4 regions of the Streptomyces spectabilis genome follow, and region 4 is predicted to be linked to each of the others. Evidence: riboswitches for the same ligand, from Rfam matches in the RefSeq annotation. Region 4 holds a riboswitch; each other region holds the start of a gene.
What was found. Region 4 has a riboswitch for cyclic di-AMP ahead of CP982_RS25630 (C40 family peptidase). Riboswitches for the same ligand answer to the same signal wherever they lie in the genome.

Region 1 (3,449 bases), 1.6 Mb from region 4:
GCGTGGGACCCGCCGTTCAGGATGTTCATCATCGGCACCGGCAGCAGGTGCGCGTTCGGACCGCCGAGGTAGCGGAAGAGCGGCAGGTCGCTGGCCTCGGAGGCGGCGTGGGCCACGGCGAGGGAGACGCCGAGGATGGCGTTGGCGCCGAGGGAGCCCTTGTTGTCCGTGGCGTCCAGGTCGAACATGGCCTGGTCGATCAGACGCTGCTCGGTGGCGTCGTAGCCGACGAGCTCCGGGCCGATCTGCTCGATGACGGCGAGAACGGCCTTCTCCACGCCCTTGCCGCCGTAGCGGTTGGCGTCTCCGTCACGGAGTTCGATGGCCTCGAAGGCGCCGGTGGAGGCGCCGGACGGGACGGCGGCACGGCCGGTGGAGCCGTCGTCGAGGCCGACCTCGACCTCGACCGTGGGATTGCCTCGGGAGTCCAGGATTTCCCGGGCTACGACGACGTCGATGGACGGCACGAGCATCTCCTTCTGGGATGTGATGCGGGGTACGCGGGGGTACTAGGGGCCGCGCTGGCCCCTGCGACACGAGCCTAACCGGCTCCGGGGCATCGGCCAGCCGACCGCCCAGCCCATGGACAGGCACAGGGCCGGGTCCGGGGCCGGATAGTTCCCTCACGAAACAAACTACCGGACCAAAAGGTACCGCCCCGGTGCGCAGGGGGGAGCGCACCGGGGCGGTAGCCCATGGGGACGGGGTGGCTCCGGGCGCTGCCGGGGCCGGGGCGGGTCAGCTGAGGTGCAGCTGCTGACCCGGGTAGATGAAGTCGGCGTCGCTGACGATGTCGTCGTTCAGCTGGTACAGCTTCTGCCAGCCGCCCTTGACGTCGTGCTCCTGGGCGATCTTGGACAGGGTGTCGCCGGTCACGACCTTGTACTCGCCGTCGCCCTTCTTCACGACCTTGCCGGTCGGGGTCTGGACGGTCTTCTTCTCGACCTGCGGGGCGGCCTGCTGCGGCTGGTGCTGCGGCTGGGCCTGCGGCTTGGGCGCGGCCTGCTGCTGCGGCTGGGCCTGCTGCTGCGGCTGCGGCTTGGCCTGCTGCTGCGGCTGCTGCTGGCCGCCGCCGGAGGAGCCGCCGCCGGTGTACGGGGAGCCGGACAGGCCCACGCCGCACTTCGGCCAGGCACCCTTGCCCTGGCCCGCGAGGACCTTCTCGGCGATCTCGATCTGCTGGGCCTTGGAGGCCTTGTCGGCGGTGGCCGCGTACTTGGTGCCGCCGTAAGCGGCCCAGGTGGAGGCGGAGAACTGCACGCCGCCGTAGTAGCCGTTGCCGGTGTTGATGGACCAGTTGCCACCGGACTCGCACGCGGCGACGCGGTCCCACTCGGAGGCGGTGGCGGCGTTGGCCGTGCCGGTCGCCATCAGCGGGGCGGCGACGGCGGCACCGGTGACACCGACGACGGTGGCGGCGCGGGTGGCCTTGTCGAGCTTGGTCGGACGGCGGTGCTTGCCCTTGCCGGAACGCAGCATGAAGTGATCCCCTCACCGACGCCTGCGAGGTGAGCTGTCGGGTTCGGGCGGGTGAGTGCCCGGCCGCGCGTCCTAGCGCGCGACTTCACCCCAAGCCGTGTCCGTACGTCTCGCGCGTCTTACGACCGCTCAACGTCCGGGCCCGGCACTTACCTTGGGTCCCCCGCTCCTGCCTTCGGCGCTCGAAGCGACGACTGTTCCCGTCCGGCCGTTGGCAGGATTCGGCGTACCGACCGGCGGGGCCCGCTGTGGCGAGCGGTCCCGACCGTAGCCAGGCAATCATCCGAATTTCAAAGACGATCAGGGCTTCTGAGACCCATCTCTCACTTGCCTCTCACCGTCTTTAAACCGGACATTCACCGCGAACCGCCGGGCAACTGCCCTACTTTTCGCTCGACTTCCCGGCGGTGGCGCCCTTGTCCTCCGCGCTCAGTTCGAGCCGCTGACCGGGGAGGATGAGGTCCGGATCGGAGCCGACGGTCTTCTTGTTCCCGGCGTAGAGGCCCGACCAGCCGCCGTCAAGGTCGTGGCTGTCGGCGATCGCCGAGAGGTTGTCACCGGAGCGGACCGTGTACGTGCCCGAGGGGCGCTCGGCGGCGGGCACGTCACGCGCCTCGCCGCGCGAGGCGTGACGCCCGGGGCCGGTGTCGCCGGACGGGGCGTCATCGGCGGCGCTGCCGCCGCGGTGACGGCCCGCGGGGCGGTCGTCGGCCGCGTCGTCCGCGCCGGGCTCGGCGCCCTCGGACTCCTGGGACGCCTCGGACTCCTCGGACTCCTGGGACGAAGCGCTGTCGTCCGCACCGGACTTGTCCGCGTCACCGGCGGGCTTGCGGTGCTTGCCGCCGCCCTCGCGCGAGCCGTCCTCGGCGCTCTTCCCGCCCTGGGTGGCACCGTCGTCGCCATCGTCACCGTTGCCCGAATCGTGAGTCTTGTCTCGCGATTCGGTGGAACTGCCCGGCCTCTCGGCCTTCTCGGAGCGGTCGGACCCGGCGGCCTCGCGCTCCTCCTTCGCGTCCTTCTCCGCGTCCTTCTCCTTGCCGGACCGCGAGGAGTCGGAGGGCTCCGAGGACTCGGCGGAGTCGTCGGAGTCCGACGAGCTCGGCGGGGCCGACGGCAGGCCCGGATCGACGGCGGCGGCCTCGCCGCCCTTCGCCAGGCCCGCGGCCGGGGCGCAGTTCGGCCAGGCGTCGGGGCCCCGGTCGGCGAGCACCTTCTCGGCGACGTGGATCTGCTGGGAGCGGCTCGCCTGGTCGGCGGTCGGCGCGTAGGAGAGGCCGCCGTACTGCTCCCAGGTGTCCTGGGTGAGCTGGAGGCCGCCGTAGTAGCCGCTGCCCTTGGCGCTCCACGCCCCGCCGCTCTCGCACTCCGCGACCTTGTCCCACGTCCCGGCGTCCGCGGCGCTCGCGCCGGACGCGCCGAGCAGCGGGATGGCGATGGCTGATCCGGTGACGCCCGCCGTGACGAGGATCGCCGGGACCTGACGGGGGCGGCGGTGACGGCCTTGGCCGGAGAGCATGCAGGTGCCTTTCGTGGACGACAGGTCAGGCACGGCATCCGTTACGCGCGAGCGCGCGGGTGCCGGGCCGTCGTGAACGTAGCCGCAGTCGAACGCCAGTCACAAGTCGGTTCAGCCGAGATCACGCGAAAGTCACATCGTTGACGGCCCGTCAGCACGGGTGACCCGCGGGGCGGGTGTGAAACGCACCGGCAACGTCCTGAGCCCACGCATGATGAGCCCGCCGCGCCACCTCAACTCCTCGGGAGCCACGGCCAGTTGCAGGTCCGGCAGGCGGCGGAGCAGGGTGGCGAGGGCGGTCTGGCCCTCAAGCCGGGCCAGCGGGGCACCGAGGCAGTAGTGGATGCCGTGGCCGTAACCGAGGTGCTGGTTGTCGCGCCGGGCGAGGTCGAGGCGGTCCGGATCGGCGAAGCGCGCCGGGTCGCGGTCGGCGGCGGCCAGCACGACGAGCACC
Region 2 (3,449 bases), 1.1 Mb from region 4:
CCTTGGTGGCGACCACGACGTCGTCCCGGTTGCCGCGCGCGGCCATCCACTGCCCGAGGACGGTCTCGGACTCGCCGCCCTTGTTGCCGGGCACCCAGAACGTGTAGGCGTCGGCGGTGTCTATGAAGTTGCCGCCCGCGGCGGCGTAGGCATCGAGGACGGCGAAGGACTGGTCCCGGTCGGCGGTCCAGCCGAAGACGTTGCCGCCGAGGGCGAGCGGGAAGACTTCGAGGTCGGACGAGCCCAGAGGGCGAAGAATGGTCATACGGAGGCCAACATCCTTACGGAGTTGGGAATTCCGGCAGGAGACGGCTGTTTTCGGCTGAAAGACATGACCGGCGGCCCTGGCGTCGGGGGGTCGTCGCCAGGGCCGCCGGAGTTCAGCGGGATCAGGGAGTCAGGCCCTTGCCCCGCAGCCAGGACAGCGGGTCGATGGCCCCGCCGCCGCTGGTCCTGACCTCCAGGTGGAGGTGTACGCCGGTGACGTTGCCCGTGCCGCCCATGCGGCCGATGACGTCGCCCGTGCTGACCTTCTGGCCCACGCTGACGGAGAGCGAGGACTGGTGGCAGTACCAGATCTCGGTGCCGTCATCGAGCTTCAGGACCGTGCGGTAGCCGTAGGCGCCCGCCCAGCCCGCCTCCGTGATGGTGCCGGAGTGGACGGCCTTGAGCGGGGAGCCGCTCGATCCCGCGAAGTCGAGGCCGGTGTGCTGGCCGGAGGACCACATGGAGCCGGAGTCGCCGAAGTGGGAGGTGAGGACGTACGAGGAGGCGGGCAGCGTGTAGCTCTTGGCGAGCTTCGCGAGGCGCTCGGCCTCGCGCTTCTTGCGGGCCGCCTCCTCCTTCTCGCGCTTCTCCTCGGCGGCCTTCGCCTTGGCCTCGGCTGCCGCCTTGCCCTGCTGGCTCCTGGCGGTCGCGGCGGCCTTCGTGACGGCCGCGTCCTCGGCCTGCCTGCGCTGCGCGTCGTCCGCCTGGTGGCGCTGGTTCTCGGCCTGCTGGAGGATGCGGGCCCGCAGGGCCTCGCCCGCGTCCGTGGTGCCCCGCTCGGCGTCGACGCCGGTGACACCGGCGGAGCTGAGCGGCGCCGCGGCCGCGGCGGTGGCCGGTTCCGCGGTGTCGTCGCCGTCGATCAGGGAGCCGACGCCGGGCAGCGAGTCCGCGACGGACGCCATGTCCGGCAGGGAGATGGAGACGGGCGGCTTGCCGCCCTGCGCGGTGGCGATGCCACCCGCGCCGACCGCGGCGATGACGCCGACGCCGAGGACGGTGGAGCTGCGGGCGAGGCCGCCGCCGCCCTTCTTGTGGATGCGGTGCTTGCCGCGCACGGGGCGGACGGTGTCCGCGGTGGGGTTCCACTCCTCCCAGGAAGCCGGGGGCTCCTGGGCGGCGTAACCGGCGTACCCGGCGGGCGCGGAGGCCGCGGAGGTCGCGGAGGGATCGAAGTACTCGGAGTGCGCGGCGTACGCGGTGGATCCGCCGGGGCCGTCACCGCCGTCGGCACCCTCGATGAGACCGTCGTTCGGTATGCAGAGCGCTTCTGGGGCAGGCCGGTTGGACGCCACGGGGGCGCACTCCTTTCCTTCCTTCTCGCCTACCGGGTTAGCTGACGGGTTCGGAGCAGGAAGGTCTCCTACGGCCGCTTCTCGGGTACGGCGGATACGGGTCCGCGTACGTGAAAGGCGTCCGATTCACCCCAATGTGGTGGTTCCCCGGCTCCCTTGCGGGATTAGGCGCGTGCGCGCGGAGCCGCCGGGTGTGACGGCTGGGACGACCGCGCTGCGTTATCGAACGTTAATAGACAGCGGGTCGGTATTCCAAGCTGTTCGGGTTGATCGTTAACGCTTACGCCACGAACACAACGGGACATCAGCGTGGGGAACGGGGCGAGTTGAGCGCGCGCCATGACGCTGCGCAGCCGGATCGATCTTCGCCTGCGGGTGACGGGTCGTCAGTCGCGCTGCACTGGGGCTCCATTCAGTCACTGGGCGTGACGGGGCGGCGTACGGCGAGAAGCGCCATGTCGTCGTTGGCGCCGCCGCCGGTGTGGTCGAGGACCTCGGCGACGAGGGTGGACAGGAGCGCGTCGGGGGCGTCCGCGCCCGAGAAGACGCGGCCGCCGAGCCGGATCGCGGGGTCGTAGAAGACGCCCCGCGCGTCCCGGGCCTCGCTGAGCCCGTCGGTGTAGAGCAGCAGCGTGGAGCCCGGCGGGAAGTCGGTCTCGTCCGCGCGGTCGGGCCATGCGCCGAGGTCGCCCATGCCCAGCGGCAGGGCGGGTTCGGCGGGCGAGAGCACGCACAGGCGCCCGTCGGCGCGCAGCAGGAGCGGCTCGGGGTGGCCGCGGTTGACGAGCCGTACGGTCCCGTCGCCGCGCGGGATCTCCGCGAGGACCGCCGTGGTGAACCCTTCGAAGGCGTCGAGCCCGTCACGCCGCGTGCCCTCGCGCGCGAGCGCCCGCTCCAGGCGCTGCGCCACGGCCTCCAGGGTGGCCTCCTGCTCGGCCGCCTCGCGGAAGGCGCCGATGACGACGGCGACGGCGGCCACCGCGCCCATGCCCTTGCCGCGTACGTCGCCGACGACGAGCCGGACGCCGTGCGGGGTGTCCTGCACCGCGTACAGGTCGCCGCCGATGAAGGCGCCCGCCTGCGCGGCCTCGTACCGGGCGGCGACGTCGAGACCGCCGATGCGCGGGTCCGGCTGCGGAAGCACGGCCCGCTGCGCGGCCTCGGCGATGGAGCGCGCGGAGGCGAGGCGGACGTCGCCGCGGCGGACGACGCGGTTGATGACGACGGCGAGGGCGCCGACGGTGAGCATGGTGACGAAGGAGGTGACGACCTGGACGTCCACGCCCGAGTGGTTGTCGATGCGCAGGGCGAGCACGGCCACGCAGGACACGGCGGCCGTCGCCACGGTGGTGGCGAGCGAGTAGAACGGGGCCGCGATCAGGGGCGCGGCGGCGAACAGCGGGGACGCGGTGAACTGGGGCGGCGTGAGCGCGTCGAAGACGACCCCGACCACGAGCAGGAGCGGGGGCAGCACCCGGGCGAGGGCCCGCTCACGGGGGAGGCCGGGACCCTCAGCGGACATGGCGCTCCTTCGGCCCGGCACCGGCACGGAGGCCCCCGCCGCCCCCGGCGCCGAGGCCCCCACCGCCCGAAGCAACCACCGTTCCACTCCCGCCGCAGACCCGCCGCATCGGCCCAAGGCTTCCCGCGTTGGGGCCCCGGGGCGACCCGGCGTGCTCCGAGTGGGTGACCCGGCGGGCAGCGCGCGCCCTGGCGCGGGGCGGTGGCGCGGGCGGCGCGCGCCCCCGGACCCCTGGGGAATGCCGAAGGCCCGGAATCCATTCGGATTCCGGGCCTTCGGTTTCAGTAGCGGGGACAGGATTTGAACCTGCGACCTCTGGGTTATGAGCCCAGCGAGCTACCGAGCTGCTCCACCCCGCGTCGGTG
Region 3 (3,449 bases), 1.2 Mb from region 4:
CCTGGCGGGCGACCGCGTCGACGACCGCGGCGTGCCCGGTCCACAGCTCCGCGGCCACGACCGGCGCGTCCGCCACGTACATCCAGGCGACCTTGTGGCGCAGCTGGGTGAGCAGGGCGATGAGGCCGGGGCTGCCGGAGGCCTGGGTGAGCGTCTCGTGGAACCAGCCTTCCAGCGAGCGCAGGTCCTCGCCGCCGCCGCGCCGGACCCGCTCCTGGCCGAGCCGCACGAGGCCGCGCAGGACCTTCAGATGGGCTTCGGTGCGGCGCTGCGCGGCGCGGGCGGCCGCCAGCGGCTCCAGGAGCGTACGGACCTCCAGGAGGTCGGCGGCGTCCTGCTCGGTCGGCTCGGCGACGCAGGCGCCCGCGTGCCTGCGGGTGACGACGAAGCCCTCGGCCTCCAGGGTGCGCAGGGCCTCGCGCACGGGGACGCGGGAGACGCCGTAGCGGCGGGCCAGGAGTTCTTCGGTGAGCCGCGTGCCGCGTTCGTAGACACCGGAGACGATGTCGTCCCGGATGGCCGTGCAGACCGAGTGCGCGGGAATGCGCATGACGGACCTCCGCTTTACTGCCCGCGAAACGCGTCGCGCGGCGCGCTGAAGACGCTGGTGCGGCGACTCTATGGACGCTGACTCCACGGACTCTATTGCAGATGGCCGCATTTTCCGATGGGGCGCCGGAATCCATGGATATCTTTTGGCCAAAGGTTGTGCGGTCAGCAGGCGGTGCCGACGCCGAAAGCCCCGGCTCGGTGAGCCGGGGCTTTCGGGAAGTGCGCGGGCGCGTGCCCGTCGCCCACGTCATGGGAGCGCCGGACGCTCTCAGCGCGGAAGCGTCAGACGCTCACGCCGTGGGAGCGCAGGTACGCGAGCGGGTCGATGTCCGAGCCGTACTCGGCGCCGGTACGGGCCTCGAAGTGCAGGTGCGGCCCGGAGGAGTTGCCGGTGGACCCGGAGAGGCCGATCTGCTGGCCGGGCGTGACGGCCTGGCCGACGGTGACGCTGATGGACGACAGGTGGCCGTACTGGGTGTACGTGCCGTCGTTCATCTTGATCACGATGTTGTTGCCGTAGGCGCCGCCCCAGCCCGCCTCGACGACGGTGCCCGCGCCGACCGCCTGCACCGAGGTGCCGGACGCGGCGTGGAAGTCGATGCCGGTGTGGCTGCCGGAGGACCACATACCGCCGCCGGCCTTGTAGGAGGTGGAGACGTACGAACCGGCGACCGGGGCGACGTAGGCGTTCAGGCGCTTGCGCTCGGCGTCGCGGGCGGCGCGCTCACGGGCCCGCTCCTTGGCCTCCTTCGCCGCCTTGGCCTCGGCCTCCTTCTTGGCCTTCGCCTCGGCCTTCTCCTTGGCGGCGGCCTCGGCCTTGCGCTTCTGCTCGGCGGCCTTCTGCCGCGCCGCCTCTTCCGCCTTCTTCTGGGCGGCGGCGTCGTTGGCGGCCTGCTTCTGGGCGGCGGCCTGGGCGTCGATCTCGTCGGCCAGCGTGTCGTTGATGGCGATGGCCTGCGTGAGGCCGGTGCTCGCGTGGTCCGCGGAGGCGTCGGCGGCGAGCGCCGGAGCGGCCAGGCCCGAGATGACACCGGTGGTGGTGAGGGCGGCGACGCCCGCGGCGCTTGCGGTGGTGCGCGAGATGCGGCTCGGGCGGCGGTGCTTGCCGGTCGGGCGGATGAGCGCCATGAAGCGGCTGGTCCTTTCCTTCCTTCTCGCCTACCGGGTTAGCTGACGGGTTCGGAGCAGGAAGGTCTCCTACGGACTCCTCGCCTCGCGGCAAGGGGACCGATTCACCCCAGGGACGTGTGGGTCCCCGGCTCCCCTGGCTCACGCCGTACGGGGACTCGGCGATGACTGTCCGGTGCCGCGGACGCGGCTTACTGCCTGACGGACAGCCGCACTGACGCTAAACGCCTCATCTTTCAATCGACAAACGGATCCTGCCTTTTGTAGCGCACGCCACACGGCAGACACCCAACCTCCATGTCAATTCGGACATATGGCAGCATGCAGGGACCCCGGAGGCTTCCTGAGCCTCCGGGGTCCCTTGAGTTACGCGGTGTTCCTACCGATTTGCCCGCCGGGGCGAGCGCGGGGCAATCAGCCGGTGACAACCGTCACTTCGCCGATGCCGAGGGCCCGCACGGGCTCCTCGATCTGCGCGGCGTCACCGACGAGCACCGTCACCAGCCGGTCGCTCGGGAACGCGCTCACGACAGCCGCGGTGGCCTCCACCGTGCCCGTCCCGGCCAACTGCCGGTACAGGCTCGCCTGGAAGTCGTCCGGCAGCTCCTGCTCCACCTGGTCGGCGAGCGTGGCGGCGACGGCGGCGGCCGTCTCGTACTTCAGCGGGGCCACGCCCACCAGGTTCTGCACGGCGACGTCGCGCTCGGCGTCCGTGAGGCCCTCGGCGGCGAGGGTGCGAAGGACCTTCCACAGGTCGTCGAGAGCCGGGCCCGTGTTCGGCGTGTCCACGGAGCCGCTGATGGCCAGCATGGCGACGCCCGGGGCGCCTTCCGGGGACCTCGGCGCCGCGGAGCGCAGCACCTGGCTGAAGGCGCGCACGCCGTACGTGTACCCCTTCTCCTCACGCAGGACGCGGTCCAGGCGCGAGGTGAGGGTGCCGCCCAGGCAGTACGTGCCGAGGACCTGCGCCGGCCAGACGATGTCGTGCCGGTCCGCGCCCACGCGGCCGATGAGGAGCTGCGTCTGGACGGCGCCGGGGCGGTCCACGATGACGACGCGGCCGGTGTCGTCGGCGGTCACCTGGGGCATCGTGTGCGGCTCGGCCGAACCGCCCGTCCAGGCACCGACGGTGTCGGCGAGGACGGCGTCCACGTCCGTGCCGGTCAGGTCGCCGACCACGACGGCGGTGGCCGTGGCGGGGCGCACGTGCTTCTCGTAGAAGGCGCGTACGGCCCCGGAGTCGATGGCGGTGACCGTCTCCTCGGTGCCCTGGCGCGGGCGCGACATGCGCGAGGTGGCCGGGAAGAGCTGCTTGGCCAGCTCCTTGGCTGCGCGGCGCGCGGGGTTGGCGGTCTCGTGCGGGATCTCGTCCAGGCGGTTGCGGACGAGGCGCTCGATCTCGCCGTCCTCGAAGGCGGGCGCGCGCAGCGCGTCGGCCAGCAGGCCCAGGGCCTTCGGCAGGCGCGAGACGGGCACTTCGAGGGAGAGGCGGACGCCGGGGTGGTCGGCGTGCGCGTCAAGGGTGGCGCCGCAGCGGTCCAGCTCGGCGGCGAACTCCTCGGCGGAGTGCTTGTCGGTGCCTTCGGAGAACGCCCGCGCCATGATCGTGGCCACGCCGTCCAGGCCCTGCGGCTCGGCGTCCAGGGGCGCGTCGAGGTGGACCTCGACGGCGACGAGCTGCTGGCCGGGGCGGTGGCAGCGCAGCACCGTCAGGCCGTTGCCCAGGGTGCCGCGCTCGGGGGCCGGGAAGGCCCAGGGCTTGGCCGTGC
Region 4 (3,449 bases):
CAGGTTCTTGGGGCGGCGGCTCTCGTTGCGCTCGATGACCGCGTTGGCCGCGCTGAGGATCGTCTGCGTGGAGCGGTAGTTCTGCTCCAGGAGGATCGTCGTGGCGTCCGAGTAGTCCTCCTCGAACTGGAGGATGTTGCGGATCGTGGCGCCGCGGAAGGCGTAGATGGACTGGTCGGCGTCACCGACCACGCACAGCTCGCCGGGCGCCTCGCCGTCCTCGCCCTCCTGCGGGGAGGGGCCGACCAGCTCGCGCACGAGGGCGTACTGCGCGTGGTTCGTGTCCTGGTACTCGTCGACCATGACGTGCCGGAAGCGGCGGCGGTAGTGCTCGGCGACGTCCGGGAAGGCGCGCAGGAGGTGCACCGTCGTCATGATCAGGTCGTCGAAGTCGAGGGCGTTGGCCTCGCGGAGCCGCGACTGGTACATCGCGTACGCCTGGGCGAGGGTTTTCTCGAAGCCGTCGGCGGCCTGGGCGGCGAAGTCCTCCTCGTCGATCAGCTCGTTCTTCAGGTTCGAGATCTTGGCGCTGAAGGACTTGGGCGGGAACTTCTTCGGGTCCAGGTCCAGGTCCCGGCAGACCAGGGCCATCAGACGCTTGGAGTCCGCGGCGTCGTAGATCGAGAACGAGGACGTGAAGCCCAGCTTCTTGTACTCGCGGCGCAGGATGCGCACGCACGCGCTGTGGAACGTCGACACCCACATCGCGCCCGCGCGCGGGCCGACGAGCTGCTCGACGCGCTCCTTCATCTCGCCCGCGGCCTTGTTCGTGAACGTGATCGCGAGGATCTGGCCGGGGTGCACCCCGCGCTCGGCGAGCAGGTACGCGATGCGGTGGGTGAGCACGCGGGTCTTGCCGGAGCCCGCGCCCGCGACGATAAGCAGGGGGGAACCCGCGTGCACGACGGCCGCGCGCTGGTTTTCGTTCAGCCCGTCGAGGAGGGTCGCCGGATCGAGGGCCGGGCGCGGGGCACCGTCCCGGTAGTACCCGTCCCGGGGTGCGGGCGCGTCGAACTTCCCGTCGAACAGATCGTCCGGAATCGGCTCCGGAGCGCTGTCCTCGGGCGGCGGCGGCTCTTCCTCAGCGCCCTGCGAGGGCTTGAGGTCCGCCAGGAAGCTGTCGTCAAAGAGGCTGCTCATCGCCTCCCGAGTCTAGGCGGCCCCACTGACAGCCCGCCCCGGGTTCCGGCCACCGCCGCGGTCGGCCGGGCCCGCCCACGGGGCGCCACGGGGCGGTCACGCCGGGCCACGCCGCAGGTGAGCCGGGTCGGGGCGGCACCGGGGAGAGTGCGGAGGTGCGTAAAGTCACGAAAATGTATCGGGCATATCGAACATCAATCTTCCCTCGCGCCACAGGAGTTGGCTAGCGTGCTCCGCGGGCCGCACGTCCCCCCAAACCGGCGAACCCCGCCGGGCCGCGCGGCCTCCGCCGAGTCCGACGCGTTCGGAGCCGGGGACCCACCATGATCTTGGGGTGAATCCGTCCCGCCGCACCGCGCACGGGCCGGTAGGGCAGCCCTTCCGAACCGCCCGAACCCGACAGCTAACCCGGTAGGCGGTCCACGGAAGGAGTCGCCTCCCTTGGCGTCGCACCGCAAGCCGCGCACCCGCTCTCCCCTGGCACGCACCGCCCCGGCCCTCGGCATCACGACGGCCGCGCTCACCTCGGTGGCGCTCCTGTCACAGAGCGCGAACGCGGCCCCCTCCTCGGCCCCGGCCAGGCCCGCGGAGCCGAGTCTCGAAGAGGTCCAGAAGAAGGTCGACGACCTCTACCACCAGGCGGGTGTGGCCACCCAGAAGTACAACTCGGCCAAGGAACGCACCGACAAGCAGCGCAAGCACGTCGACAAGCTCCTTGACGACGTCGCCGAGCGCACGGACGACCTGAACGAGGCCCGGCGGCAGCTCGGCTCGTTCGCGGCCGCCCAGTACCGCACCGGCGCCGTCTCCGAGACCGCCGCCCTGATGCTCGCCGACGACCCGAAGGGGTTCTTCGACCAGAACCACCTCGCGGGACGGCTCACCAGCCGCCAGAAGAAGGCGGTCGACGAGTACCAGGCGCAGCAGGTGGCGGCCACCAAGCAGCGCGCGAAGGCCGCGAAGAACCTGAAGACGCTCAGTGACTCCCGCGACGAGCTGAAGTCGAGCAAGCGGACCGTCCAGACCAAGCTCGGCGAGGCCCGCACGCTCCTTTCGAAGCTGACCACCGAGGAGAAGGCGCGGCTCGCCGCGATCGAGAAGCGGAAGGAGGAGGCCGCCCGGCGCAAGGCCGCCGAGCTGGCGCGCAAGCAGGCCGAGGAGGAGCGCGAACGGAAGGCCGAGGAGGCGGAGCGTCGGGAGCGCGAGCGGAACCGGGACAGGGACCGGGGCCGGGACGAGGACCAGGGCTCCGGCGGTGGCTCGGGGACGGGTTCCGGCTCCGACACCGGCTCCGGATCGGGTTCCGGTTCGGGGAACACGGACAGCGGGTACGCCGCGAAGGCCGAGAAGGTGATCGCCTTCGCCGAGAAGCAGATCGGCAAGCCCTACGTGTGGGGCGCCACCGGGCCCGGTTCGTACGACTGCTCCGGGCTCACGCAGGCCGCGTGGAAGACCGCAGGGATCTCGCTGCCCCGCACCACCTGGGACCAGGTGAAGGTCGGCACCAAGGTGTCCACGTCCAGTGCCAAACGCGGTGACCTGGTCTTCTTCTACGACGACATCAGCCACGTGGGGATCTACATAGGCAACGGCAAAATGATCCACGCCCCCAAGCCGGGCGCGAACGTGCGCGTCGAGTCGATCTACTACATGCCGATCCACAGCGTGGTCCGCCCCGCGTGACCGAGGCCTCCGTAGAGGCACGACTGAAAATCGCCCTCTACGGAGGGGGCGCATACGCGTGGGGGCCCACACCCGGACCGGGTGCGGGCCCCCACGCGTACGGCGGGCGGTGGGCGGCTACGTCCACAGGACGGCGATGAAGATGTTCGCCGTCGTCAGCGCGCCGACCGCGCCGAACATCGCCTTGTCCACCCTCTCCTCGTCGCGCTTCAGGTACACGAGCCCGAGGATCACGACGAGGACGGCCATCTTGATGCCGATCTTGAGGTTGTTGACCTCGTTGTCGTCGGCCTGGTTCAGGCCGACCAGGGCCACGCCCGTGATCAGCATGGTGAGCGCGCCGTGCAGCATGGCGGGGCTGAAGCGGGCGGTGCCGTCACCCATCGCCTTCATCTGGGTCAGGAAGCCTCCCAGGAGCGAGGCGATGCCGATGATGTGCAGGCCGACGAAGAGATGGATGAGTACGTCCATGGGGCGGAGCCTAACCGGGCCCGTATCACCCCCCATCAGGCAGGTGGACCACGAACGCCACAACGGTCACAGGAACGGGCGAAGCGGGTGCCGACCGGCCGCCGGGGCGGTCGTGTCCGGTCACGAGCGGGCCGCGGGCGCCACTTCCGTACAAC

Region 1: another riboswitch for cyclic di-AMP. It lies ahead of CP982_RS18265 (LysM peptidoglycan-binding domain-containing protein); the one in region 4 lies ahead of CP982_RS25630 (C40 family peptidase).
Region 2: another riboswitch for cyclic di-AMP. It lies ahead of CP982_RS20600 (M23 family metallopeptidase); the one in region 4 lies ahead of CP982_RS25630 (C40 family peptidase).
Region 3: another riboswitch for cyclic di-AMP. It lies ahead of CP982_RS30910 (M23 family metallopeptidase); the one in region 4 lies ahead of CP982_RS25630 (C40 family peptidase).

Annotation. Positions count from the first base shown of each region.
Region 1 is NZ_CP023690.1:4,232,802-4,236,250, forward strand. It holds gene eno (phosphopyruvate hydratase) at 1-467, opposite strand, end outside; gene CP982_RS18265 (LysM peptidoglycan-binding domain-containing protein) at 739-1,479, opposite strand; cyclic di-AMP (ydaO/yuaA leader) riboswitch at 1,484-1,670, opposite strand; gene CP982_RS18270 (transglycosylase family protein) at 1,862-2,995, opposite strand; gene CP982_RS18275 (cytochrome P450 family protein) at 3,128-3,449, opposite strand, start outside.
Region 2 is NZ_CP023690.1:4,749,829-4,753,277, forward strand. It holds gene CP982_RS20595 (aldo/keto reductase) at 1-265, opposite strand, end outside; gene CP982_RS20600 (M23 family metallopeptidase) at 390-1,562, opposite strand; cyclic di-AMP (ydaO/yuaA leader) riboswitch at 1,574-1,743, opposite strand; gene CP982_RS20605 (PP2C family protein-serine/threonine phosphatase) at 1,975-3,084, opposite strand; tRNA gene CP982_RS20610 (tRNA-Met) at 3,370-3,443, opposite strand.
Region 3 is NZ_CP023690.1:7,026,715-7,030,163, reverse strand. It holds gene CP982_RS30915 (GntR family transcriptional regulator) at 1-550, opposite strand, end outside; gene CP982_RS30910 (M23 family metallopeptidase) at 835-1,680, opposite strand; cyclic di-AMP (ydaO/yuaA leader) riboswitch at 1,693-1,854, opposite strand; gene CP982_RS30905 (M16 family metallopeptidase) at 2,095-3,449, opposite strand, start outside.
Region 4 is NZ_CP023690.1:5,808,484-5,811,932, reverse strand. It holds gene pcrA (DNA helicase PcrA) at 1-1,140, opposite strand, end outside; cyclic di-AMP (ydaO/yuaA leader) riboswitch at 1,418-1,573, shown strand; gene CP982_RS25630 (C40 family peptidase) at 1,582-2,823, shown strand; gene CP982_RS25625 (hypothetical protein) at 2,941-3,294, opposite strand.